Regions from separate parts of the Dysosmobacter sp. Phy genome, predicted to be linked through region 2. Evidence: predicted binding sites of a transcription regulator. Region 2 holds the regulator's gene; the other holds the start of a gene.
What was found. The regulator Rex, encoded in region 2, represses fermentation and respiration genes when NADH is low (regulators of the CRP and FNR family bind a similar motif). The targets are predictions, from matches to a motif close to ATTGTTAANNNNTTAACAAT.

Region 1 (11,661 bases), 430 kb from region 2:
GGCAGAACGGCTCGTCCGCGGATGGGCCGGGCGCCGGGATATGTGCAGTATAACACATTCCCTACTCTTGAACAATAGGCAAAACTGCGTTAAAATAGGACCCGTTACGAAGTTTTCTGCTGAAAAGAGGAAATCCGCCATGATGACACCCCGCGTCGCCGCCATCCACGATATGTCCGGCTTCGGCCGCTGCTCATTGACCGTGGCCATCCCCATCCTCTCCGCCATGGGCGTCCAGTGCTGCCCCCTGCCCACTGCTTTTCTCTCCACCCATACCGGCGGGTTCGAGGGCTTCACCTTCCTGGACATGACCGACGAGATGCCCAAGGTGGCCGCCCACTGGAAGCAGCTGGATCTGGGCTTCCGGGCCCTGTACAGCGGCTTTCTGGGCAGCGAGCGGCAGATCGGCATTGTGGAGGACTTTATCCAAAACTTCTGCGCCGACGGCACCATCGTGGTGGTGGACCCGGTCATGGGCGACCACGGCAAGGTCTATCAGACCTACACCCCCGCCATGTGCGCCGGCACCGCCCACCTGGCCGCCCAGGCCGACGTCATCACCCCCAACCTCACCGAGGCGGCCCTGCTGTTGGGCATCCCCTACGAGGACCTGCCCGCCGGAGAGGCCGGCTGCCGGGAGATCGTGGAAAAGCTGAGTCTGGAGGGCCGGCGCTCCGTGGTGCTGACCGGTGCCGCCGCCGGAGAGGACGCCACCGGCGCCGTGTGCTTTGACGCCGCCGACGGCCGCGTCCACGCCGTTCAGACGGAGCGGGTGCCCCGGGAATTCCACGGCACTGGAGATGTGTTCGCCAGTGTCCTCACCGGCGCCCTGGTCCAGGGCGCCAGCCTGACCGAGGCCGCCCGGGCCGCCGTGGATTTCGTGAAGCTCTGCGCGGAGCGGACGGCAGCGGAGGGCCTGCCCATGCGGGAGGGCGTGGACTTCGAGCCCCTGCTGGGGGCGCTGACCGCCTGGGGGGCACGGACGTGAGCGCGTTTCCCTCCCTGCGGCGGCTCAACGGGCTGTACATCCTGCTGCACCTGGTCTACTGGGCCATGTTCGCAGCCTTTGCCGGATACCAGACCGCCCTGGTGCTGAACCGCGGCTTTTCCAGCGCGGACGCCGGGGTCTTTGTGGCCATCCGGTGTCTGGCGGGGATCTTTGCCCAGCCCCTGATCGGCAGCTGGGCCGACCGGCACCGGACGGTGCCTCTGAAACGGATTCTGGTGGTGTGCCTGCTGGCAGCCCTGGCCGTCAACGGCGTGCTGATCGCCGCCCGTCCCGGCTTCTGGGGCATGGCGGCCATCTTCCTGGCCCTGGGCGTGCTGGAACTCAACGCCTATCCCCTGCTGGACTCCATGGCGGTGCAGTTTATCAGCGTGGGGCTGGAGGTGCGGTACAGCCTGTGCCGGGGCCTCGGCTCTTTGTCCTATGCCGTGTCCTGCGTGCTGCTGGGACGGCAGGCGGCGGCCCTGGGGGTGGAGACGCTGCTGTGGACCCACCTGGGCCTGCTGATACTGATGATCCTGGTCTCCGCCGCCTTTCCGGCCTTCCCCCAGGAGGCGCTGCCGCCGCTGGCCGAGGGGGAGCGGCCCCACTCCGTGTGGTATCTGATCCGCTCCAGCCGCTCCTTTGCCTGGATGCTGGCGGCGGTGTTTTTCGCCCTGGCGGCGGTCATGCCCATCGTCAGCTTCATGGTCTCCCTGGTAGGCGAGCAGGGCGGCGACGAGAGCCATCTGGGCCTGGTCCTGTTTTTGATGGCCGCCTCGGAGCTGCCGGCAGCCCTGCTGTTCCCGGCCCTGCACCGGAGGCTGGGCAGCGGCGGAACTCTGGCGCTGTCCGTGGTGTTCATGGGGCTCAAGCCGCTCTTCTTCCTGCTGGCGCCGGACCTGTGGTGGCTGCTGGCGGTCCAGCCGGTCCAGATGCTGGGCTACGGCCTGTTCACGCCCGCCTCGGTGTACTACGCCAACGAGAACGTGTCCCAGGCGGACCGGATCCAGGGCCAGTCGGTGATGATGATGGCCTCCAACGGCCTGGGGGCCATGTTCGGCAACCTCTTGGCAGGCTATGCCGTGGACTGGGGCGGCTGCGGCGCCATGCTGGGACTGTGCCTTGGCCTGGGCGCCGTGGGTATGGTCTGCTGCGCCGTGTCATTGCGGATCGGACGGAGAAGATAAGCAGAACGCCCTCCGGCGCGAAGATTTGCGCCGGAGGGCGTCTTTCTATCGGTTCGTCTCCCGGACGTCCGTCCGACCCAGCAGATCATCCACGCTGACGCCGTAGAAGTCTGCCAGGGCACAGAGCACCTGGGGCGGGAGCATCCGCTGTCCGCTCTCATAATAGGCATAGGTCCGCTGGGGCACATTGATGGCCCGCCCCACCGCCGCATGGGTCAGGTCCGCGTCCTCCCGGAGGGCCCGAATCCGCTCGAATCGCCGTGTCTCCATCTCCATCACCGCTGTCAGTATAGTCAAGAACAAATTGTTCTAAACTGTCGGCAGTTCCGGTCTCTGTGAGGACCAGGGGCAATTCGGATCGTCCCGGTGAAAACTTTTACTTGACCTTCCCCCTGGGGGAGGGTATATCCTAGAAAGCAGAAACAGGCCGGCTGCCGGCCATACGCCCTGCGGGGCAGGAAAGGAAGAACACATATGAAGCAGCGAACCCGTTGGAGCGCCCTGCTGTTGGCGCTGACCCTGGCCCTGAGCCTGACGGTCTCCGCCGCCGCGGAGGAAACCGCGGATCCGGTGGAGGAGGCCATCGCCGCCGCGGCCACCTTCGGCGGTGCCATCAGCATCCAGTACGCCCTGTGGCAGGACGGCGCCGTCACCGACACCGGCGCCAGCGGCGTCTACTCCAAGACGGAAAACCGGGCCCTGACCGAGGACATCCTCTACGGCATCGGCTCCGTCAGCAAGATCTACACCACCGTGGCGGTGATGCAGCTGGCGGAGCAGGGCAAAGTGTCCCTGGACGCCCCGGTGACCCGCTACCTCAAGGACTTCCGGATGGCCGACAGCCGCTACAAGGACATCACCGTCCGGATGCTGCTGAACCACTCCTCCGGCATCATGGGCACGGGCCTGGCCGGCGCCATCCTCTTTGACGACGCCGACCCCTCCGCCACCGACGGTCTGCTGGAGGCCCTGTCCACCCAGCGGCTCATCGCCGATCCCGGCGCGTACAGCGTCTACTGCAACGACGGCTTCACCCTGGCGGAGCTGGTGGTGGAGGCCGTCAGCGGCATGGACTTCATGGACTATGTGGACCGGTACATCCTGGACCCCATCGGCCTGGACGACACCTACGCCCCCGGCGGCGACTTCGACACCGCCCGCCTGGCCAAGACCTACTCCGGCAGCAGCACCGAGGCCCTGCCGGTAGACTCCCTGAACGCCATAGGCGCCGGCGGCCTGTACGCCACCGCCTCGGATCTGGCATCCTTCGGCGGCGCCCTGACCGGCACCAAGCTGCTCAAAGAGTCCTCCCTGGAGGCCATGGCCTACCCCGAGTACAGCCGCGGCATCTGGCCCGACGACACCCTGGACACCCTGGCCTACGGCCTGGGCTGGGACAACGTGGAGTGGTTCCCCTTCTGTCAGAGCGATATCACCGCCCTGACCAAGGGCGGCGACACCCTGCGCTATCACGCCGCCCTGGTGGTGCTGCCGGAGTACGACATGGCGGCGGCGGTGGTCACCTCCGGCGGCACCTCCACCTATAACCAGCTGGCCGCCACGCAGATCCTGGCCGCCGCCCTGGCGGAGGAGGGCGTGAGCGTGGACCAGACCATCCCCGCCTTGCCGGAGGCGGAGCCCGCTCCCCTGCCGGCGGAGCTGAAGCAGTACGCCGGGTACTACGGCTCCACCTCCCTCCAGTACCACATCGAGCTGGCCGACGACGGCACGCTCACCATGACCTGCCCCACCTATCCCACCATGGTCCCGGCCCAGACCTTCACCTACTGCGCCGACGGCACCTTCCGGGATGCCACCGGCACCGCCGCGCTGTCCTTCGTGAAGGAGGACAACGGGGAGATCTACCTCTATCAGAAGGCCGTCTCCGCCCTGCCGGGCCTGGGGGCGCTGCCGGTGTCCAACTACGCGGCGGTGAAGCTGCCGGACAACGCAGTGACGGAGGAGGTCCAGGCCCTGTGGGACCAGGTCCTCACCATGAGCATCCTGCCCATGACTGAGAAATACAGCTCCCAGGTCTACCTGTCCCTCAGCGAAACCGCCGCCGAGGCCTCTGCGCCCATTCCGGGCTATCTGGGACCGGACCGGATCGCGGATGAGACCAGCGCCCTCTTTGCCGTGGCCCTGCCCGGCGTGGGCGGCCGGGACGGCATGGACTACACCCGTCAGGTCCGGGACGGCGTCACCTGGCTCACCGTCCGGGGCAGCGTCTACATGGAGGCCTCCGGCGCGCCGCAGCTCTTCACCGGCTCCGGCTGGGCCTACTCCACCATCCAGCCCGACGGCTACGCCCGCTGGTATCAGGTGGGCTCCGCCGCCGGAAAGACCATGACGGTCCAGGGGCCGGAGGACGCCGGCTTCTGGGTCTACGACGCCTCCGGCAAGGTGGCCGCCTCCTCCGTGCTGGGTGACACCGGCGCCGTGACGCTGCCGGAGGGCGGCATGGTGGTCTTTGCCGGCGAGGCCGGTGCCCGGTTCCACCTGCGCTTTGCCGCCTGAGCGGTCCAAATGCATAAAACGCCCCCGCTGCGAAAGCAGCGGGGGCGTCTTTCCTCTCTCAGCGCTCCGAGTGGGTCCAGGAGCGGGTCTGGTTATAGGGCTTGTAGGCGGAGGTCAGCACCTTTTCAAAGATGGGGGCGTCGGGCTCCTCCACCCGGCGGAGGATCTGCTCCCCGGCGGCCTCACCCAGTTCCTCCACCGGCTGGATGATGGTGTCCATCTGGTCGGCATAGAGCGCGTAGACGTCGGAGTCATAGTCCACGAAGCTGACCAGGTCGATGTCCTGGGCCAGCTGGATGCCCTTCTGGTGGAGGTAGATAATGGTCTCCGAGGCCATGAGGCCCTGGCAGACGATGATGGCGTCGCACTGGCGGTCCAGCAGCTCCTCCAGGCAGCCGGCGGCGCTCTTTTCCATGGAGTCGCCGTAGCGGATCAGATCCGGATCCTCCGGCAGTCCGCAGTCGGCCATGGCCTGCTGATAGGCGGAGATGCGCTCCGTGGTGGTGGACAGGCGGGGCAGGCCGCCGATGATGCCGATGCGGCGGTCGCCCTTTCCCGCCAGGCGGCAGACACTGCGGTAAATGGGCTGGAAGTTGGACACGCAGATGGAGGAGTACTTCTTCACCGGGAAGGTCCGGTCCACCAGCACCACCGGGAAGCCGGCGGGGATCAGCGCGTCAAAGCGCTGGAAATCATCCATGGTGCTGGCGATCAGCAGTCCGTCCACCAGCCCGGCGGTCAGCAGGCGGATGTTGGTCTCCTCCCGCTCCATATTCTCCTTGGTGTTGGCGATGATCAGCTGATAGCCGTGGGCGGAGAGATAATTTTCCACCGCCTCGATCATGGTGGCGAAGAATTTATTGGCGATATCGGGCACAATAAAGCCGATGGTCCGCTTCTTTCCGGTGCGGAAGCTGCGGGCGGAGGCGTCCGGCGTGTAGCCCAGCTCCGCAATGGCCTTGTAGACCTTCTCCTTGGTCTCATTGGAGACGTAACGGGTGTTGTTGATGGTGTGGGAGACCGTGGCGGTGGAGACCCCCGCCAGCTTGGCCACATCCGAAATCGTAACTTTCATGGACCTCTTCCTTCTTTGCGCAAAGATGTGTTACCTTGCGTAAACAATTAGCTACTCCAGTATAGGACAGCTTTTCTCCGACGTCAAGGCCTTTTTCCCCTTCAGTCCGGGAATTTTTTTGGTTTTTCGTGGTTTTATTATTAAATATTCACAACCAACCTTCAAAAATGTTATCAGAAATGACGATTGTCAAATATCAAACAGTATGCTAGTATACCAATATAAACGATTACATGAAACGTTTGCGCAATCGTTTCAAATGGACGCCGAGGAGGCGTACCCGTATTTGTGAAAGGAGTCTTTCCATTATGAACACCAAAATCGGCATCAATGGCTTTGGCCGCATCGGCCGTCTGGTCTTCCGCGCTGCCCTGAACCGGGACGACGTGGAGGTCGTCGGCCTGAACGATCCCTTCATGAACCCCGAGTATATGGCCTATATGCTCAAGTACGACAGCGTGCACGGCAAGTTCCCCGGCGAGGTCTCTTCCGAGGACGGCGCTCTGATCGTCAACGGCAAGAAGTATCCCGTGTTCACCGCCATGGACGTCAAGGACATTCCCTGGGCCTCTGTGGGCGCTGAGTATATCTGCGAGTGCACCGGCAAGCACCTGAGCAAGGACCTGTGCCAGGGCCACATCGACGCCGGCGCCAAGCACGTCGTCATGGGCGCCCCCTCCAAGGACGACACCCCGATGTTCGTCATGGGCGTCAACCACACCAAGTACACCTCCGACATGACCTTCGTGTCCAACGCCTCCTGCACCACCAACTGCCTGGCTCCCATCGCCAAGGTCCTGCATGAGAACTTCGGCATCGTGGAAGGCCTGATGACCACCGTGCACTCCGTCACTCCCACCCAGAAGCTGCTGGACGGCGCTTCCCTGAAGGACTGGCGCGGCGGCCGTGCCGCTACCGGCAACATCATCCCCTCCTCCACCGGCGCCGCCAAGGCCGTGGGCAAGGTTATCCCCGAGCTCAACGGCAAGCTGACCGGTATGTCTATGCGCGTTCCCACCCTGGACGTGTCCGTCGTGGACCTGACCGCCAAGCTGGCTAAGCCCGCCACCTATGAGCAGATCTGCGAGGCCATGAAGGCCGCCTCCGAGGGCGAGCTGAAGGGCGTTCTGGGTTACACCGACGAGGACGTTGTCTCCTCCGACTTCCTGGGCGATCCCCGCACCTCCATCTTCGACAAGAAGGCCGGCATCGCTCTGACCGACACCTTCGTGAAGGTCGTCTCCTGGTACGACAACGAGTGCGGCTACTCCAACAAGATGGTGGACCTGATCCGCTACATGTCCTCTGTGGATCACAAGTAAGAAACGCCTTCGCGTTTTGTATAGTGCCGCGGCGGCCCGGACCGAATGGTCCGGGCCGCTGTGTTTTTTGTAAAATACTTGCTGACGAAGATCTCTGGAGCCCGACGGAGAGAGGGCAGAGTACTTCCGCGGCCAACAAGCCTATAGGGTAGTCCTTCCCGTAATCGCCCACCCCATGCAAAGCCGCAGCGCCCAACCGGTGATCCGGTCGGGTGCTGTTTTGTTCTTTCATATCCTCGGGCTGCTCTCTGTCAGCGAAAAACCGCGGCATATGCAGGAAAAGCGGAACCTAGCCAAGGCAGGCGCCTGCTTATCGCCGCAGGCGGGAACGCCCTCCTCTGCTCAGCAGCTTCGCCCCCATTCATCTCACCTTCCGCCTTTTCCCCTTATAAAAAACAAACCTCCGGCAAGCCGTGTCAAACAGACGGCCACCGCAGGCGCTGATCGGTCCCCCAGTCATAACACAACCCCCCGCTCGCTCCAACGACGAACGGGGGGTCTACTCCTGGATCGGATTTTCCAATACTGTTTACCTCTTGCTTTCTTCGGTTACCGTTCGGATGCTTGGGAACAATGCTGGGGTAATGGGAAACTCAGGTTTGCCAATCCATAAAACATCAGGTACACGCAGACGTCTGCTCTGGTTCTTACCAAAACGCTTGTTCTCGTGTTGCTCATCAGAGTGAGGTGTGTTTCGTCTTTGGGTCTTCCGGAGTCTGCTGAGAATTTGCTGGGTTTTGAGGGATTCCTCTGTTCCGAACGGCGCTGGGATTCAGGATCATTTTGGGACCTCTGAGCTAGCTAGCCCATTGGACTCACTCCTTTCCTGTGTCTATAATGTACAATACTTTCTCTCTTTTGTCAATCCCTATTGTGAGATTTTACAATTTTCACAAAGGAATCACCTTTGGAAAAGCAAAACGCACAAATCTGCGGCCGGGGGTCTCACGCCTCCCGCAGGGTCCGGAGAAAGGCCGCCGGGGACAGCCCCCCGTCCTCCAGAAAGGCCTGCTGCAAAGCCTCCAGGTTCTCCTCGCTGTGCTCGATCTCGCTGCACAGCCGCCGCACCGCCTCGGAGAGGCCGCACACGGCCGCCAGACGCCGGGCCAGGAGCACCATCAGAACGCACAGCTGCACCCGGCCCAGCAGGTCGCCGTCGTTGACCGCCTTGAGGGGATACCGGAACAGGAAGTATGTTCCCACCCGCCCCAACAGCCGCTCCGGCACGGGCACCGCCTCTGCCGTCTCCGCCCGGCGCAGCAGCTCCCGCCAGTCACCGTCCAGCGCCTCCAGTCCGGAGAGGACTTCCAGGACCCGTGGAAAGATCCCAGGGCCCTCCGGGAGTTCCACCGGGGGCGCCTCCCACACCTCCGCCAGAGCCGCCAGTTCCGCCGCCCGATCCACCTCCAGCAGACCCTGGGCCTCCAGCGCCAGCAGCAAAAGTCTTTCCAGCCGCCCCTGAAGCGGGCGGGCACGGTCCGTCAGCTCCCGGAGCATCCGGTCCCGCAGGGGCACCAGACCCGTGAGCCACGGGTCCCCCGGCTCCTCCGGCTCCGCCGTCTCCGTCTCCCGGAAGGTCAGGGGCGCGTCAGACCCCAGCAGCAGTGCCAGCGCCGCCGGGCAGGAGGCGCACAGCGTCACCTCCCGGAAGGGGCCGTAGTCCTCCGTAAAGCGGGGATGGCTGCGGCAGGTGACGGAGGTGGCCTCCGGACCCAGCTGCCGGTGGATCTCGCAGAGGTTTTCTCCATCCAGAAAGGGGCACCGCCCGCCGGAGAGGGGAAAACAGACGTCCCCCTCCGCGTCCGTCTCCATGGCGGCGCGGAGCTTCTCCCCCAGATCCCCCGGGACGGCATCATAGAGGCGAGCCGTCTCCTCGTCGATGACCACCTCCCACTTCTCGCAGCAGGTGTGGGGGCACTCCCCCGCCAGACAGTGAAACTGCTCATAGTAGTCCGGTACGCGGATGCGCATGGTGTCCTCCTCTCACTCCGGCAGCTGCTCCGGGCGGAGCAAGCGGAAGTGGTTTTTGTGGAATTCCAGGACCCCCTCGTCCCGGAGACGGCTCAGCACCGCCGACAGGGCGCTGCGGTCCACCGCCAGATAGTCCGCCAGCTGCTGGCGGTCCAGGGGGATGTCGAAGGCCGGTCCCCCGGCCCGGAGGGCCTGGGCGGAGAGGAAGCTGAGCACCTTGTCCCGGGTGGTGCGCCGGGCCATGTGGCCCATCTTCCGCGTCAGGGCCAGGTTCCGCCCGGCCAGCAATGCCAGCAGGTTCCGGGACAGCTGCGCGTGGGCGGCGCAGCCCCGGCCGCAGCCGGCCACCGCCCGGCCCGCGTCCAGAAACAGCACCTCCGTCTCTACCGCCGCCAGGGCGGAGACCTCCAGCGGCTCCGAGCCCAGGCAGGCGTAGGACTCGGCGAACACCTCCCCGCTCTCCGCCAGACCCACGATGGTCCGGTTGCCCCAGAAGTCCTCCCGGACGATGTGGACGGCGCCGGAGAGCACCAGGCCCAGCCGCTGCGCCAGGTCCCCCCGGCGCAGGATCAGCTCCCCCCGCCGGTAGCGGCGCCGGGCGGCGCCCATGCAATCCAAGAGCGCGTTCAGCTCCTCCGAGGGAATGCCCCGGAACAGGGGCGAGACAGCCATGGCCGGGGTGATCTCCATATGCGTTTCCCTTTCTTTCGTTGGAAATCCAACAGACTATTCCCTTCTATTGTAGGATACTGTGTCCAGAAAGGCAAGGGGAGACCCGTTTGAAATGAAAAAAAGGAGAAACACTATGGTACGCAGGATCATTGAGATCGATCAGGAAAAATGCAACGGCTGCGGCGCCTGCGCCGCGGCCTGTCACGAGGGCGCCATCGGCATGGTGGACGGCAAGGCCAAGCTGCTGCGGGACGACTACTGCGACGGCCTGGGCGACTGCCTGCCCACCTGTCCCACCGGGGCCATCACCTTTGTGGAGCGGGAGGCCGCCCCCTATGACGAGGCAGCGGTCCAGGCCAAAAAGGCCGCCGGAGACACGCTGCCCTGCGGCTGCCCCGGCTCCATGACGCAGACCCTGTACCCGGCGGAGGAGGCTCCCCGCCATCCGGCGCCCCAGGCTGGCTGTCCCGGCTCCCAGACCCAGGAGATGGGCCACGGCAATCCTCATCACCCGGTGCCCCCGGCGGCGGAGGGTCCCGTGTCCTGCCTGCGGCAGTGGCCGGTACAGATCAAGCTGCTGCCGGTGGAGGCGCCCTTCTATCAGGGGGCAAAGCTCCTGATCGCCGCCGACTGCACCGCCTTTTCCCGGGCGGACTTCCACCAGCGCTTCATGCGGGGCCGGATCACCCTGATCGGCTGCCCCAAGCTGGACGAGGGCGACTACGCCGAAAAGCTCACGGAGATCATTCGCCGCAACGACATCCGGGAGGTCACGGTGGTGCGGATGGAAGTTCCCTGCTGCGGCGGCATCCAGCGGGCCGTGGAGACGGCCCTGCGCAACAGCGGCAAGTTCATTCCCTGGCAGGTGGTGACACTGGGCCGGGATGGAAATATTCTGGATTAAAGGAGATATGGATATGAACGCGATCGTCAGCGACGCCTGCATCGGCTGCGGCCTGTGCGAGGGCACCTGCCCGGATGTGTTCCACATGGGAGACGACGGGCTGGCCCACGGCAGCGGCGTGCCTGCGGGCCAGGAGGATCTGGCCCGGGAGGCCCGGGACAACTGCCCCGTGTCCGCCATCACCATTGAGGAATAAGAACAGCGGGGCCCGCGCCGGATCGGCGCGGGCCCCGCTGTATCGTCATCATAGTCATCGTCTCATCTGTCGCCGGGCCGCCTCAGGGGGCGCGGCGTTTTTCCTGGTACATCCGGCGGTCCGCCTGGTCCAGCAGCTCCCGCAGCATTTCCACTGAGGGGGAGAACTGGTCCGTGTAGGCATAGCCAAAGTCCGCCTCCGCCACCGGCACCAGAGCCGCCCGCAGCTCCTCGATCTTCCGGCAGACAATATCCTCCCCGCAGTCCAGCAGGATGACCACGAACTCGTCGCCGCCCAGACGGATCACCGAGTCCTGGCCCCGGACATGCTCACCCAGCACCCGGGCCACCTGCTCCAGCGTCCGGTCTCCGGCCAGGTGGCCGAAGGTGTCATTGACCTCCTTGAACCGGCGCAGGTCCATCATGATGACACCCACCCGGGTCAGCCGGTCCATCTGGCGGCGCAAAAACACAAAATCGTTGAGATAACGGCGGTTGAACACCTGGGTCAGCTCGTCCCGGTACAGCTCTTCACGGGCGGCAGACGCCTTTTCCAGGGAGAAGTGCCCGCGCCGCCGCTCCACCAAACGGGAAGGCGCCCAGCCGGCCAGCTCCAGAACCAGGGGCACTTCCCGGCCATTTTCCGTCAAAAACAGCGGGCAGGACAGGGCGTGGACCGGACGGCGATGGTCCGGGCTCTCGCCGCTGACTCCACCAGGAGTGTCCAACAGTACGTACAATTCATCCCAGGGCCCCCGCTCCAGCCTGTCCTCAGATATGGGTGTCAGCCGCTCTTCCGCCGCCGGATCCAGCAGGCGCACCACCTCAAA
Region 2 (11,661 bases):
TTTTTTGCTGTAACATGAGATGATCACAGTTCCTCAGCCTTGAAGGCCGTATAGCCCTCATAGTAGTAGCTGTGGTCAATGCCTTTCATATAGACGTCCCGGCTGTCGATCTCGTCCGTAAGCGCGTTTTTCAGGATATGCTTGATCTCGGTATCCCGAATCGGGCTGCGTTCCATGGCCAGCAGATAATCCTCTTTATCCACGCGGCTCCAGTCGACCACCTGATGAAGCTCTGCTTTCAGCAGCAGATCCAGCCAGATGCGGGTGCTGCGTCCGTTGCCTTCCCGGAAGGGGTGGGCGATGTTCATCTCCACATATTTCTCGATGATCTCATCAAAGGTGGACTGCGGCATCTTTTCAATATTGGAGAGGGCCGCTTCCAGATACATCACCGGAGCAAACCGGAAATTGCCCTTGGCGATGTTGACGGTACGGAGCTCGCCGGCAAAGTCGTAGATGTCCTCAAAGAGGTACTTATGGATGAATTGCAGAGAGGAAAAAGTCCCCGCCTCCAGCCGATCCAGCAGGCCCTTCTCAAACAGTTCGACCGCTTTCTTTTTGCTGATCCGCTCCTCCTCGCGGGCAAGGTCGGCAGAGGATGTGAGTCCCAGTTTATTCTCGAGCGCCATGACAATCCCTCCTTTGCCTAAATGAAAACAAAAGGCACTTGCAAAAGCAAGTGCCTTTTGTTGGTACGCCCGGCTGGATTCGAACCAGTGGCCTACAGAGTCGGAGTCTGTCACTCTATCCAACTGAGCTACGGGCGCATATTCACTTGCAGGGGATTTGCGGTTGCGGGGAAACAGTGGTCAAATAGTAGTCAACGGCGGCGCTTTCGCTTGGCTTCCCAGCCGCGATCCCAGTGACCACGGGGCTTTGCGCTGTATCTCAACTGGAACCGCCGGAAATGTCGGAGTCTGTCACTCTATCCAACTGAGCTACGGGCGCATATCTAATTTTCAGATGTACTCCAGCACATCTCTTGGTAGTATAGCAAGGTTTCCCCAAATTGTAAAGCCCCTTCTCGAAAAAATTTTCTGTCCAAAAGATTGTTAAAAAATTTGACAAGTTGGCCGTTATGGTCTAAACTAGAGATTAAGAAATTTTTAACGATCCTCATGGTTCGTGATTATAGGAGTGATCACATTGAAAAAGGAGAACATCTCCGACGCCGTGATCCGGCGCCTTCCCCGGTACTACCGCCAACTGACAGACCTGTGCGCCCGCGGTGTGGTACGGATCTCCTCCCATTCCCTGGGGCAGGAAATGAATATCACCGCCTCCCAGATCCGGCAGGATTTCAGCTGCTTCGGTGAGTTCGGCCAGCAGGGCTACGGCTACAACGTGGAAGAGCTGCGATCTGAGATCGGCCATATTCTGGGGGTGGACAACGACCACCACCTCATTATGATCGGCGTAGGCAATCTGGGCCACGCGCTGCTTCAGAACTTCCCCTTCTCTCAGACCGGTTTCACCGTAGACGCCGCTTTCGATATCAACCCTCAGCTCTCCGGCACCGTCATCAACGGCGTGCCCGTCTATCCCATGACCCAGCTGGACGAATTTGTCCGCAGCCACAGCGTGGACGTGGTGGTCCTCACCATCCCCCAGTCCGTGGCCCAGGACACCGCCACCCACCTGATGGATCTGGGCATCCGGGGCTTCTGGAACTTCACCAACATGGAGCTGTCCAGCCCCTCCCCCGACGTGAAATTTGAAAACATTCACTTCGCCGACAGTCTGCTGACCCTCAGCTACCGCATCGCCAACCGCTGACGGGAACAGTCCACGAAAGGATACTTCCATGAAGAAAAAACGCTTCCTGCTGCCCGTCCTCTGTCTGCTGATCCCTCTGGCACTGATGGTCTCGGCCCTGGCTGCCGGCGGAGATCTGTCCGATCCCCTGGCCTCGCTGTCCTACCTGACCGGCATCTTCACCGACACGGTGAACAAGCGGGTGGATGAAAAGCTGAACGCCTCCGACCAGGCCCTGCTCTCCGGGAATCTGGAAGCTGTCTCCGGAAGCTCCACCGCCACCTGGACGGAAACCCGCCTGAAAGAGGGTGACGTTCTGACCGGCTCCACCGGCACCAGCGTGCTGGTGCTGGCCGGCGGTGCCCGGGTCACCTTCTCCGGCGCCGTGGTGGACGTGACCACCGGCACCGCCGTCACCAGCGGCAGCGCTCTGGCGGTGAACCACCGCTATCTCGTGGCTGAAAACACCACTGCCGATTTTACCGTTACCTCCAAGACAGCGGTGGTGGACTACCAGGGTCCCTACGCCTTCCGCTATTCCAACGCCACCGATTACAACGCCATCGCCGCCGCCCTCAAAACGCTGAACCTCTTTAAGGGCAGCTTCACCGGCTATGGCGAGGGTTACGATCTGGAGGTAGCCCCCACACGGCTCCAGGCCCTTATCATGTTCATCCGGGTCCTGGGCGAGGAGGACGCCGCCCTGGCCTACACCGGCCCCATGCCCTTCACCGATGTGGCCGCCGGTTCTCAGAGTGAGAAATACGTGGGCTACGCATACAGCAAGGGCTACACCAACGGGTACAGCGCCACTACCTTCCGGCCCAGTCAGACCGTCACAGCGGGGCAGTACATGGAGTTCATGCTGCGGGCCCTGGGATACAGCTCCGCGGCCAACACGGATCTGTCCGGCACACTGGACAACGCCTACGCCAACGGCGTCATCACCTCCGGGGAACTGACCGCTCTGCAAAGCGGAACCTTCCTGCGGGCGGATCTGGTCTATGTCTCCTATTACGCGCTGGACGCCACTATGGCCGGTACCGGCATCACCCTGCGGGACACCCTGATGAACAAGGGCACCTTTACCTCCGCCCAGGTAAGTACGGCTGCCGCTCTGGTCCCCGGCGCGAGAAAATAAGAGGAACCCCTTTCCCGGGGCCGCATACTATGGATTGAGACCGGTTCGGACGGTCTACGAATTCATAGGAGGTTCCGGTATGTGCAATAACGGTTTTGGCGGTGGCAACTGCTGCTGGATCATCATTCTGCTGATCATCATTTGGTGCTGCTGCGGCAACGGCAGCTGGGGTGGTTCCGGCTGCGGCGGTAACTGCGGCTGCAATCCCCCGTCCTGCTGCTGATTTTTCATAAGAGACCCGGCGCCCCGTGTCCTGTGGGACACGGGGCGCCTCGCTGTCTGTCCGGAAAAAAGTCCGCGCCGGCAAGCCTGCCGGCGCGGACCGCGGGAGGGAGGGATCGTCTGCTGCTCAGTCGTCCTCCTCCGGAGCCAGCTCCGTGGTACGGACCTTGGGCGGACAGAGCAGGGAGAACACCAGGAAGAACACCAGGCCCACCACAAGACCGGGGATAATGGGCTGGCTCAGCTTCACGCCGAAGAGTACACCGCCGGAGATCTTCTCCAGATACACCACCACGATGGACCCGGAGATCAGAGAGGCGATGGTGCCCGCCAGAGAGGCGCCCTTCCAGTAGTGGCCCAGCACATAGGGGAAGAAGGCGCCCGCCGCCCGCAAGGTGAAGCAGAACATCAGCAGCGTCACGATACCAGAGGTGTTGAACAGGGCGATGAACATGGATGCCACACCTACGATGCCCATGACGATCTTGGTGACGTTCATGACCTCCTTGCTGGTGGCATCGGGCTTAAGGACTGCGCGGTAAATGTCGTTGGCGAAGATGGAGCCCGCGCCCAGCAGGTCGGAGTCCGAGGAGGACATGGTGGCGGAGATGATGCCGGCGAAGAGCAGTCCGCAGATGACCGCAGGCATAGCCTCCATAGCCAGCACCGGCAGGGCATAGCGGGCGCCAACAGACTCAAAGTCAGCGGCGGAGAACTTGCCCATGGAGATCAGGGCCAGGACGATGACGCCCAGCACCGCCGGAACGAAGGCATAGACGAAGTTCAAAACAGCGGCCAGGACGGAGCCCTGCCGGGCGGCCTTGCCGTCCCGGGCGGCGTAATAGCGGGAGACGGCCTCCTGGCCCACGGTGAAGGTGGCGACGTACATGACCGTCAGGGACAAGATACCCATGGGAGTGTAGCCGGAGAACATATCGAAGGTCTCCGCGGGCACATTGGCCACTACCGCGTCCCAGCCTCCCGCCAGATTGACGGCGAAGGGCACGGCGATGATCATACCGATGATGATGAGGAACACCTGGACAAAGTCCGTCAGCGTCACGCTCCAGAGGCCGCCCATGACGGAGTAGATGGTGACCACCACCGCCACAATGATGACGGCGGTCTTGTAGCCGATGCCCAGCATGGTGGAGAGGATGACGGAAGAGGCAATGAACTGGCCCGCCGTCAGGCCCACCAGGGGCAGCAGCATGATGATCGCGGTGATAAGGCCGGCGCTTTTGCCGTACCGGCGGCGGAAATACTCCGGCACGGTCTTGACCGTTGCCGCCCGGAACTTGGGCGCCAGGAAGGTCAGGATCACAAAGGCGAAGCCCATGGTGATGATGTACCAGGCGGAGCTGATGCCGTAACCGGACATGCCGTTTTCCACGACGCCCAGAGAGCTGCCGCCGCCGATCTCCGTGGCGGCCAGGGTGCCGGCCATCAGGAAGGGTCCCAGCCGCCGGCCCGCCACCATGAAGTCGGTGTTGGAGGTGATCTTGGTGGAGGAATACCAGCCGATGAACAGCATTGCCAGCAGATAGAGCACGACGATGACGGTGACTGTCAAATTGAATTGCATAGCATTCTCCCTTCTTTCTGCACCCGGCCCCGGCCCATCCGGGGCCCTTTGTCTCATCATACAGGATTTCTCTCCAGGTGTAAAGATTTTGTTAAGAATTTGGAACATGAAAAGCGCCGGGCAGTGCCCGGCGCTTTTTCGATACGCTTACAGGATCCCCAGGTGTTCCAGCAGAATCTTGGCTCCCAGCAGAATCAGCACGATGCCGCCGGTCAGCTCCGCCCGCTTCTTGTAGCGGGTACCGAAGAAATTGCCAACCACCACGCCGCCCAGGGAGATGCAGAAGGTGGTCAGGCCGATGATGGTGACAGCCGGCAGGATCTTCACCCGGAAAAAGGCGAAGGTCACACCCACGGCCAGGGCGTCGATGCTGGTGGCGACGGCCATCATGAAAAGACGCTTGAGGTCCAACCGGTCCGCAACGGCGCAGGCAGTCTCCTCCTCTTCCTCCGGGGACATCGCCTCCCGGACCATGTTACCGCCAATGAGGGCCAGCAGGCCGAAGGCCACCCAGTGGTCCACATTCTCGATGTACCGGGCGAACTGGGAGCCCAGCACCCAGCCCAAAAAGGGCATCAGCGCCTGGAACCCGCCGAAGAACAGGGCGATCACCGTGCCGTGCCGCAGGTTCAGCTTCGGCATACACAGGCCCTGGCACACCGCCACGGCAAAGGCGTCCATGGACAGGCTGACGCCGATGAGAAACAGCTCCAAAATCCCCACAATACCAGACTCCCACTCACAAGATCACCGGCACCGGCCGGCGGACAGCGATGCTCTCTGGGGTCACCCGGCAGTCATACGCCTGCACATGAACACCCCGAGACACAGCAAACCGCAGCGCTTCCCCAAAGGCTGGATGAGTCTCGTCGTTGGGGGAAACGCTGTGGATATCTTCCATTTGTACCACAAAGAACAGCGTGGCGTCAAGCCCCTCCTCCACAGCCCGAGCCAGCTCCAGGATGTGCTTCACGCCCCGCTCCGTTGGCGCGTCGGGAAAGCGGGCGGCACCGCCGTCCTCCAGGGTCACGCCCTTTACCTCCACCAGATGAGGACCGTGAAGCGTCTCCAGACAGAAGTCCAGCCGGGAATCCCCCCAGCGGACCTCCCGCCGCACGTCCGTCACCTCCGGAGAAAAGCCGCCGGCGCGAGCCCACTCCTCAAAGACGCGGTTGGGGGCCTGAGCGTCCATATTAATGAGCCGATCCCCCTTCTCCACGGCGATCAGGTCAAAGGCCGTCCTCCGCCCCGGTGTGCGCCCCGGCTCCAGATATACGGTGGCGCCTGGCACCAGTAGCTCCCGACAGCGGCCGGTGTTCTTCACATGGCAGACCTGGACCCCCTCTGCTGTCTCCACGTGGGCGATGAAGCGGTTGGGCCGGACCAGGAACCGCCCGGATAAAACGTTCTGATATTGCATAAAGCTCCTTTCCGGAACCCGGGAAACCGCGCATTTTGTGCCCTCTCCCGGGGCTGTATCTCCTTTTATCATTATCTGTGTCCGCTCACATTTTTGTCACCCAAGCAGAAACAAACGATTTCTTTTGCTTCCGCTTTGTGTATTTTGACAAATATTTACGCAAATTTTTTCGGTGTACCGCAGCCAAAAGCGGCACAATCCGCATTGTGTTCTTTCAAAAAAATTGATACAATGTACCTAAAAATCGCCCAAGGAGGGAATCTATGGACTACAATCATCTGTTTGTGTGTCTGATGGGCATGGGGACAGTGTTCTTCGGCCTGATCTGCCTGGTGGCGCTGAGCACACTGATGAGCGCGGTGCTGCGCTCCGTCGGAAAGCAGCCGGCGGTCTCCGCTCCGCCTGTCCCGGCGCAGACAGTACCGGCCACGGGCGCCATCACGCCGGAGCTGATCGCCGCCATCTCCGCCGCTGTTGCTGAGGACCTGGGCACCGATGTCACCGGCATCCGCATCCTGTCCGTCAAACCCTTATAAATCGTCTGTGCGAAAGAATGGGGAGGTTTCCATGAAGAAATACAAAGTGACCGTCAACGGCGTTGCCTATGAAGTAGAACTGGAGGAGCTGACCGGCGCGGCCCCTGCGCCTGCGGCCGCGGCTGTTCCGGCGCCGCCCCCGCCTCCGGCACCTGCCGGCGGCGAGCAGGTGACCGCTCCCATGCCCGGCACCATCCTGTCCGTGAATATTGCGGTAGGCGACAGCGTCAAGCGGGGTCAGGTGCTGATGATCCTGGAGGCCATGAAAATGGAAAATGAGATCATGTGTCCCCGGGATGGCCGGGTGGCCGCCATCCAGACCGCCAAGGGCGCTGCGGTGGAGTCCGGCACGCCCCTTTGCACCATCCAGTGACGGGGTAACGGCCTATGGACGCTGTTTTGAATTTTATCACAAGCACCGGCTTTTATCAATTCACCCAGGGCGGTAACTGGAAATGCCTCATCATGATCGTCATTGCCTGTGTCCTGCTGTACCTGGGCATTGCAAAAAAGTTTGAGCCGCTGCTGCTGGTGCCCATCGCCTTCGGCATGCTGGTGACCAACCTGCCCGGAGCGGAGATGTACCATGAGATCCTCTTTGCCGGGGGCCATATCCACTGGGACCTCTTCGGAGGCGCCCCAATCACGGCGGAGTTTTTGTCGGAAATGAGCGCTGCCGGGGTATCCGAAGCCGTGCTGGCCACGGCAGCGGTAGGCGAGACCATCTCCGTGGGACTGCTGGACGTGCTGTGCCTGGGCGTAAAGCTGGGTATCTACCCCTGCCTGATCTTCATGGGAGTGGGCGCTATGACCGACTTCGGTCCCCTGATCGCCAACCCCAAGAGCCTGCTGCTGGGCGCGGCCGCGCAGCTTGGCATCTTCATGACCTATGTGGGCTGCCGCCTGATCGGCTTCACCGGCCCGGAGGCAGGCTCCATCGGCATCATCGGCGGCGCCGACGGTCCCACGGCCATCTTCGTCACCGTCATGCTGGCCCCGGCCCTGCTGGGCCCCATCGCTGTATCGGCCTACTCCTACATGGCCCTGGTGCCGGTGATTCAGCCGCCCATCATGAAACTGCTGACCACCGAGGAAGAGCGTAAAATCGTCATGAAGCCCCTGCGGGAGGTCTCCAAGAAGGAGAAGATCGTCTTCCCCATCGTGGTGACCGTATTTGTTGCCCTTCTGGTGCCCTCCGCGGCACCGCTGATCGCCTGTTTGATGCTGGGGAACCTCTTCCGGGAGTGCGGTGTCACCGACCGTCTCAGCAAGACAGTGCAGAACGAGCTCATCAACATCGTCACCATTTTCCTGGGGGTCTCCGTGGGCGCTACCGCCACCGGCACCACCTTCCTCAGCCCCCGCACCCTGGCCATCCTGGCCATGGGCATCGTGGCCTTCAGCTTCGGTACCGCCGGCGGCGTACTGCTGGCCAAGTTCATGAACCTGTTCCTCAAGGAGAAGATCAACCCCCTCATCGGCTCCGCCGGCGTGTCCGCCGTGCCCATGGCCGCCCGGGTGTCCCAGAAGGTGGGCCAGGAGGCCAATCCCGGCAACTTCCTGCTGATGCACGCCATGGGCCCCAATGTGGCCGGCGTCATTGGCTCCGCCATCGCCGCGGGCGTGCTGATCTCCCTGTTCGGCTGATTCTTTTTCTTGAAAGAAAAAGAACCAAAAAGAACGTTATCTCGCCACCGGGCCCGGCAATCCTCACAGCCGCAGCGGCGGCGACCGGCCCCGGTGCGCAAGTGGAGGCTTTCTATGGAATTTCTATCGAACAAACCGCTGTATCTCACCGATACCATCCTCCGGGACGCCCACCAGTCCCAGGCGGCCACCCGGATGCGTCTGGAGGACATGCTGCCCGCCTGCGAGGTGCTGGACTCCATTGGCTATTGGTCGCTGGAGTGCTGGGGCGGCGCCACCTTTGACGCCTGCATGCGCTTTTTGAACGAGGACCCCTGGGAGCGCCTGCGGGCCCTGCGCCGCGCTCTGCCCCACACGAAGCTCCAGATGCTCTTCCGCGGCCAGAACATCCTGGGCTACAAGCATTACGCCGATGACGTGGTGGACGCCTTCTGCGCCAAGAGCATTGAAAACGGCATCGACATCATCCGCATCTTTGACGCCCTCAACGACGTGCGGAACCTGGAACAGGCCATCCGCTCCACCAAGAAGTACGGCGGCATGGTGGAGGCCACCCTCAGCTATACCATCTCCCCCATCCACGACGAGGCGTACTTCGTGAAGCTGGCAAAGGAGCTGGAGCAGATGGGGGCCGACGTCATCTGCATCAAGGACATGGCAAACCTCCTTCTGCCCATGGACGCCTATTCCCTGGTCAAGCGATTGAAGGAGACGGTGTCCGTGCCCATCCATCTGCACACCCACAACACCACCGGCACCGGCGATATGGTGTATCTCATGGCGGCCTACGCCGGGGTGGACATCGTGGACACGGCCCTGAGCCCCCTGGCCAACGGCACCTCCCAGCCCGCCACGGAGTCCCTGGTGGCCACGCTCCGGGGCACCGTCCGGGATACGGGGCTGGATCTGAACAAGATGAGCGAGGCCGCCGTGCACTTCCGCAAGGTGGCCCAGCGGCTCAAGGACGAGGGGTCCCTGGACCCCAAGGTGCTGAACGTGGATACCAATACCCTTTTGTATCAGGTGCCCGGCGGTATGCTCAGCAACCTCATCTCCCAGCTCAAGCAGGCCGGGAAAGAGGACCAGTACTACGACGTGCTGGCGGAGATCCCCCGGGTCCGGGAGGACTTCGGCTACCCGCCCCTGGTGACCCCCTCCAGCCAGATCGTGGGCACCCAGGCGGTGATGAACGTCATTATGGGGGAGCGGTACAAGACCTTCCCCAAGGAGTCCAAAGCCATGCTGCGGGGCGAATACGGCGCCCTGCCGGGCAAGGTCAACGAGGATGTCCGGGCCAAGGCCGGCATTGCTCCGGAGGAGGTCATCACCTGCCGCCCGGCAGACCTGCTGGAGCCGGAGCTGCCCAAGTATCGGGAGGAGTTCCGTGGTCTCGCCAAGAGCGACGAAGACGTTCTCTCCCTGGCCCTGTTCCCCCAGGTGGCGCCCAAGTTCCTTGCCTGGCGGGACGGCCCCCGCGAAGCTCCCAAACCGGAGCCGCCGAAGCCCGCGGCGCAGGCCGCGCCTCCCAACCCCGCCGACCCCAGCGCCGTGCGGGAGCTGTATGTGGAGTACAAGTTTTAATGAAAGAAGGACGGTATCGAATGATACCGTCCTTTTCTCTTGCCGCTCACCGGTCCGCGCCGCCGGGAAAGGAGTTCCACAGCTCCTGCTCCCAGGTCCCCAGGACCTGCCCCGCCGCGTCATAGAAGGTCACGGAGAGCTCCGCGGCAAAATCCGTTCCCACGACGCGCCGTCGGATGTTGTTGTAGGAGCGCAGGGCGCTCTCCTCCGCCATGGTCTTTGTCCGCAGGGCGGCTTCATTTTCCTCGTTGGGATATTTCAGCGTGATGGAAAAGCAATAGATACCCTGGGGGCTGGGGACAGCCTCCATCACATAGGTCTCATCCCAGTCAAAGTGATCGCTGGCGGAGGTCCCGGCGCTCTCGTCCGTCCAGGATGCCTGGATGTCCGACCGCAGCCGCAGGCGGCACTCCGCCCGGGCCGCCTCCGGCTCGTCCGACCAGAAATACACCGTATCCGCAGGCGTCCCAGTCTGGGCCTGGAACAGCACGGCGCCGCCGTCCTCCGGCTGGGCGAAGCAAAACTCCCCCACGCTGCGGCTCCCCAGCCACCGGTAGCACCGGGAGGAGGCCAGCCGGCCGTCCTCCCACTGCAGCAGCAGATCGGCCCGGTCCCTCTCCCATTCGGAGCAATACAGGATCTCCGGCGCCGCCAGGCCGTACTCCTCCGCCCGCCACCGCACCGCCAGCGCCACCGTGGGCGGGGCAAAGTCCCGCAGGGCCCAGATGAACAGCAGCAGTGCCACCACGGTCAGTAGGTTCCGAAAAATGCGCCCCTTTCGGCTCAGACGGGGCAGGTATTTCCTGCAAATCTTCATGGCACCGCCTCCTCTCCGCCCGGCAGCTGGACTCGGATGGTCCACCCGGCGGCCAGATGAGTGATGTCCACCCACTCCGGGGCATTTTCGATGCCGTCCAGTTCGATCCAGCCGTATGTTCGGACGGGCCGGTCCCCGGAGACGCTCCCTGTGATCCAGGGATAGCGGTAGCTCCTGTACACGGTGCCGTTGCTGTCCACCGCCTCCAGGCAGTCCATCAGCTCCGGGCCGTCCAGCCAGAATTTCAGCGTGGTGCACCGCAGGTCCAGGTGCAGCTGCCCCCTGCCGGTCTCCTGGTTGTCCACATACCGAACCTGTGTCACCTCCAGGCGGTAGGGGCCCGCCTGCACCGGCGGCGGGCAGGCCAGCTCTACGCCGATCCCCTCCCAGCTGTTGGAGATCTGCGCGCTCCAGTCCGGCCAGCCGCGATACAGCAGCGTCAACAGCGTCAGGGCACAGGCAACCCACACCAGCGCCCGGCTGAGCTGCCACAGCCGCCCCAGCCAGGGCTTGTGGACCCGGTCCAGGGCCTTCCCGATGGTCTCCGGGTCCCCCATAGCCGTGAGCGCCCGCTGCCGGGCCAGCTCCGGCGGGTAGTCCAGCCGCTCCAGGTCCCGGACATGGTCCTCATAGTGAGCGGACAGTTCCTGTTCAATGGCCGCCCGATCCGGTTTGAAGCGCACCTGGGCCGTCACTGCGGCCCGCCAGTTCCGAAAGTCCTCTCCCATGGCCTCCTCACGCCGGGGAGGTGCCGCAGACCACGGCGTTGACCTTCTCCGTGAAGGCGGTCCACTCGGCCTTTTTCTCCTCCAGGACCTTCCATCCCTTTTTGGTGATGCGGTAGTACTTGCGCACCCGGCCCGTCTCCGCCTCCTTCTCCCGCACCGTCACCAGCCGGTCCGCCTCCAGGCCGTGGAGGATGGGATACAGCGTCCCCTCCTTCAGCTCGAAGGTGTG

Region 1: a site for Rex is predicted at 5,953-5,972, ahead of gap (type I glyceraldehyde-3-phosphate dehydrogenase). Genes of this name have one in related genera too.

Annotation. Positions count from the first base shown of each region.
Region 1 covers NZ_CM136997.1:1,820,017-1,831,677, reverse strand. Annotated here, with positions in the region: gene ACVDHE_RS08875 (pyridoxamine kinase) at 140-988, shown strand; gene ACVDHE_RS08870 (MFS transporter) at 985-2,175, shown strand; gene ACVDHE_RS08865 (helix-turn-helix domain-containing protein) at 2,221-2,451, opposite strand; gene ACVDHE_RS08860 (serine hydrolase domain-containing protein) at 2,650-4,692, shown strand; gene ACVDHE_RS08855 (LacI family DNA-binding transcriptional regulator) at 4,751-5,767, opposite strand; gene gap (type I glyceraldehyde-3-phosphate dehydrogenase) at 6,076-7,089, shown strand; gene fliB (flagellin lysine-N-methylase) at 8,035-9,060, opposite strand; gene ACVDHE_RS08840 (Crp/Fnr family transcriptional regulator) at 9,073-9,750, opposite strand; gene ACVDHE_RS08835 (ATP-binding protein) at 9,866-10,636, shown strand; gene ACVDHE_RS08830 (ferredoxin) at 10,650-10,832, shown strand; gene ACVDHE_RS08825 (GGDEF domain-containing protein) at 10,915-11,661, opposite strand, start outside.
Region 2 covers NZ_CM136997.1:2,247,721-2,259,381, reverse strand. Annotated here, with positions in the region: gene fic (protein adenylyltransferase Fic) at 24-629, opposite strand; tRNA gene ACVDHE_RS11155 (tRNA-Arg) at 691-767, opposite strand; gene ACVDHE_RS11150 (redox-sensing transcriptional repressor Rex) at 1,147-1,776, shown strand; gene ACVDHE_RS11145 (S-layer homology domain-containing protein) at 1,805-2,896, shown strand; gene ACVDHE_RS11140 (hypothetical protein) at 2,976-3,119, shown strand; gene ACVDHE_RS11135 (sodium:solute symporter family protein) at 3,246-4,703, opposite strand; gene ACVDHE_RS11130 (manganese efflux pump MntP) at 4,851-5,384, opposite strand; gene sfsA (DNA/RNA nuclease SfsA) at 5,443-6,123, opposite strand; gene ACVDHE_RS11120 (OadG family protein) at 6,387-6,659, shown strand; gene ACVDHE_RS11115 (biotin/lipoyl-containing protein) at 6,691-7,032, shown strand; gene ACVDHE_RS11110 (sodium ion-translocating decarboxylase subunit beta) at 7,047-8,306, shown strand; gene ACVDHE_RS11105 (pyruvate carboxylase subunit B) at 8,421-9,887, shown strand; gene ACVDHE_RS11100 (hypothetical protein) at 9,934-10,704, opposite strand; gene ACVDHE_RS11095 (permease prefix domain 1-containing protein) at 10,701-11,432, opposite strand; gene ACVDHE_RS11090 (PadR family transcriptional regulator) at 11,440-11,661, opposite strand, start outside.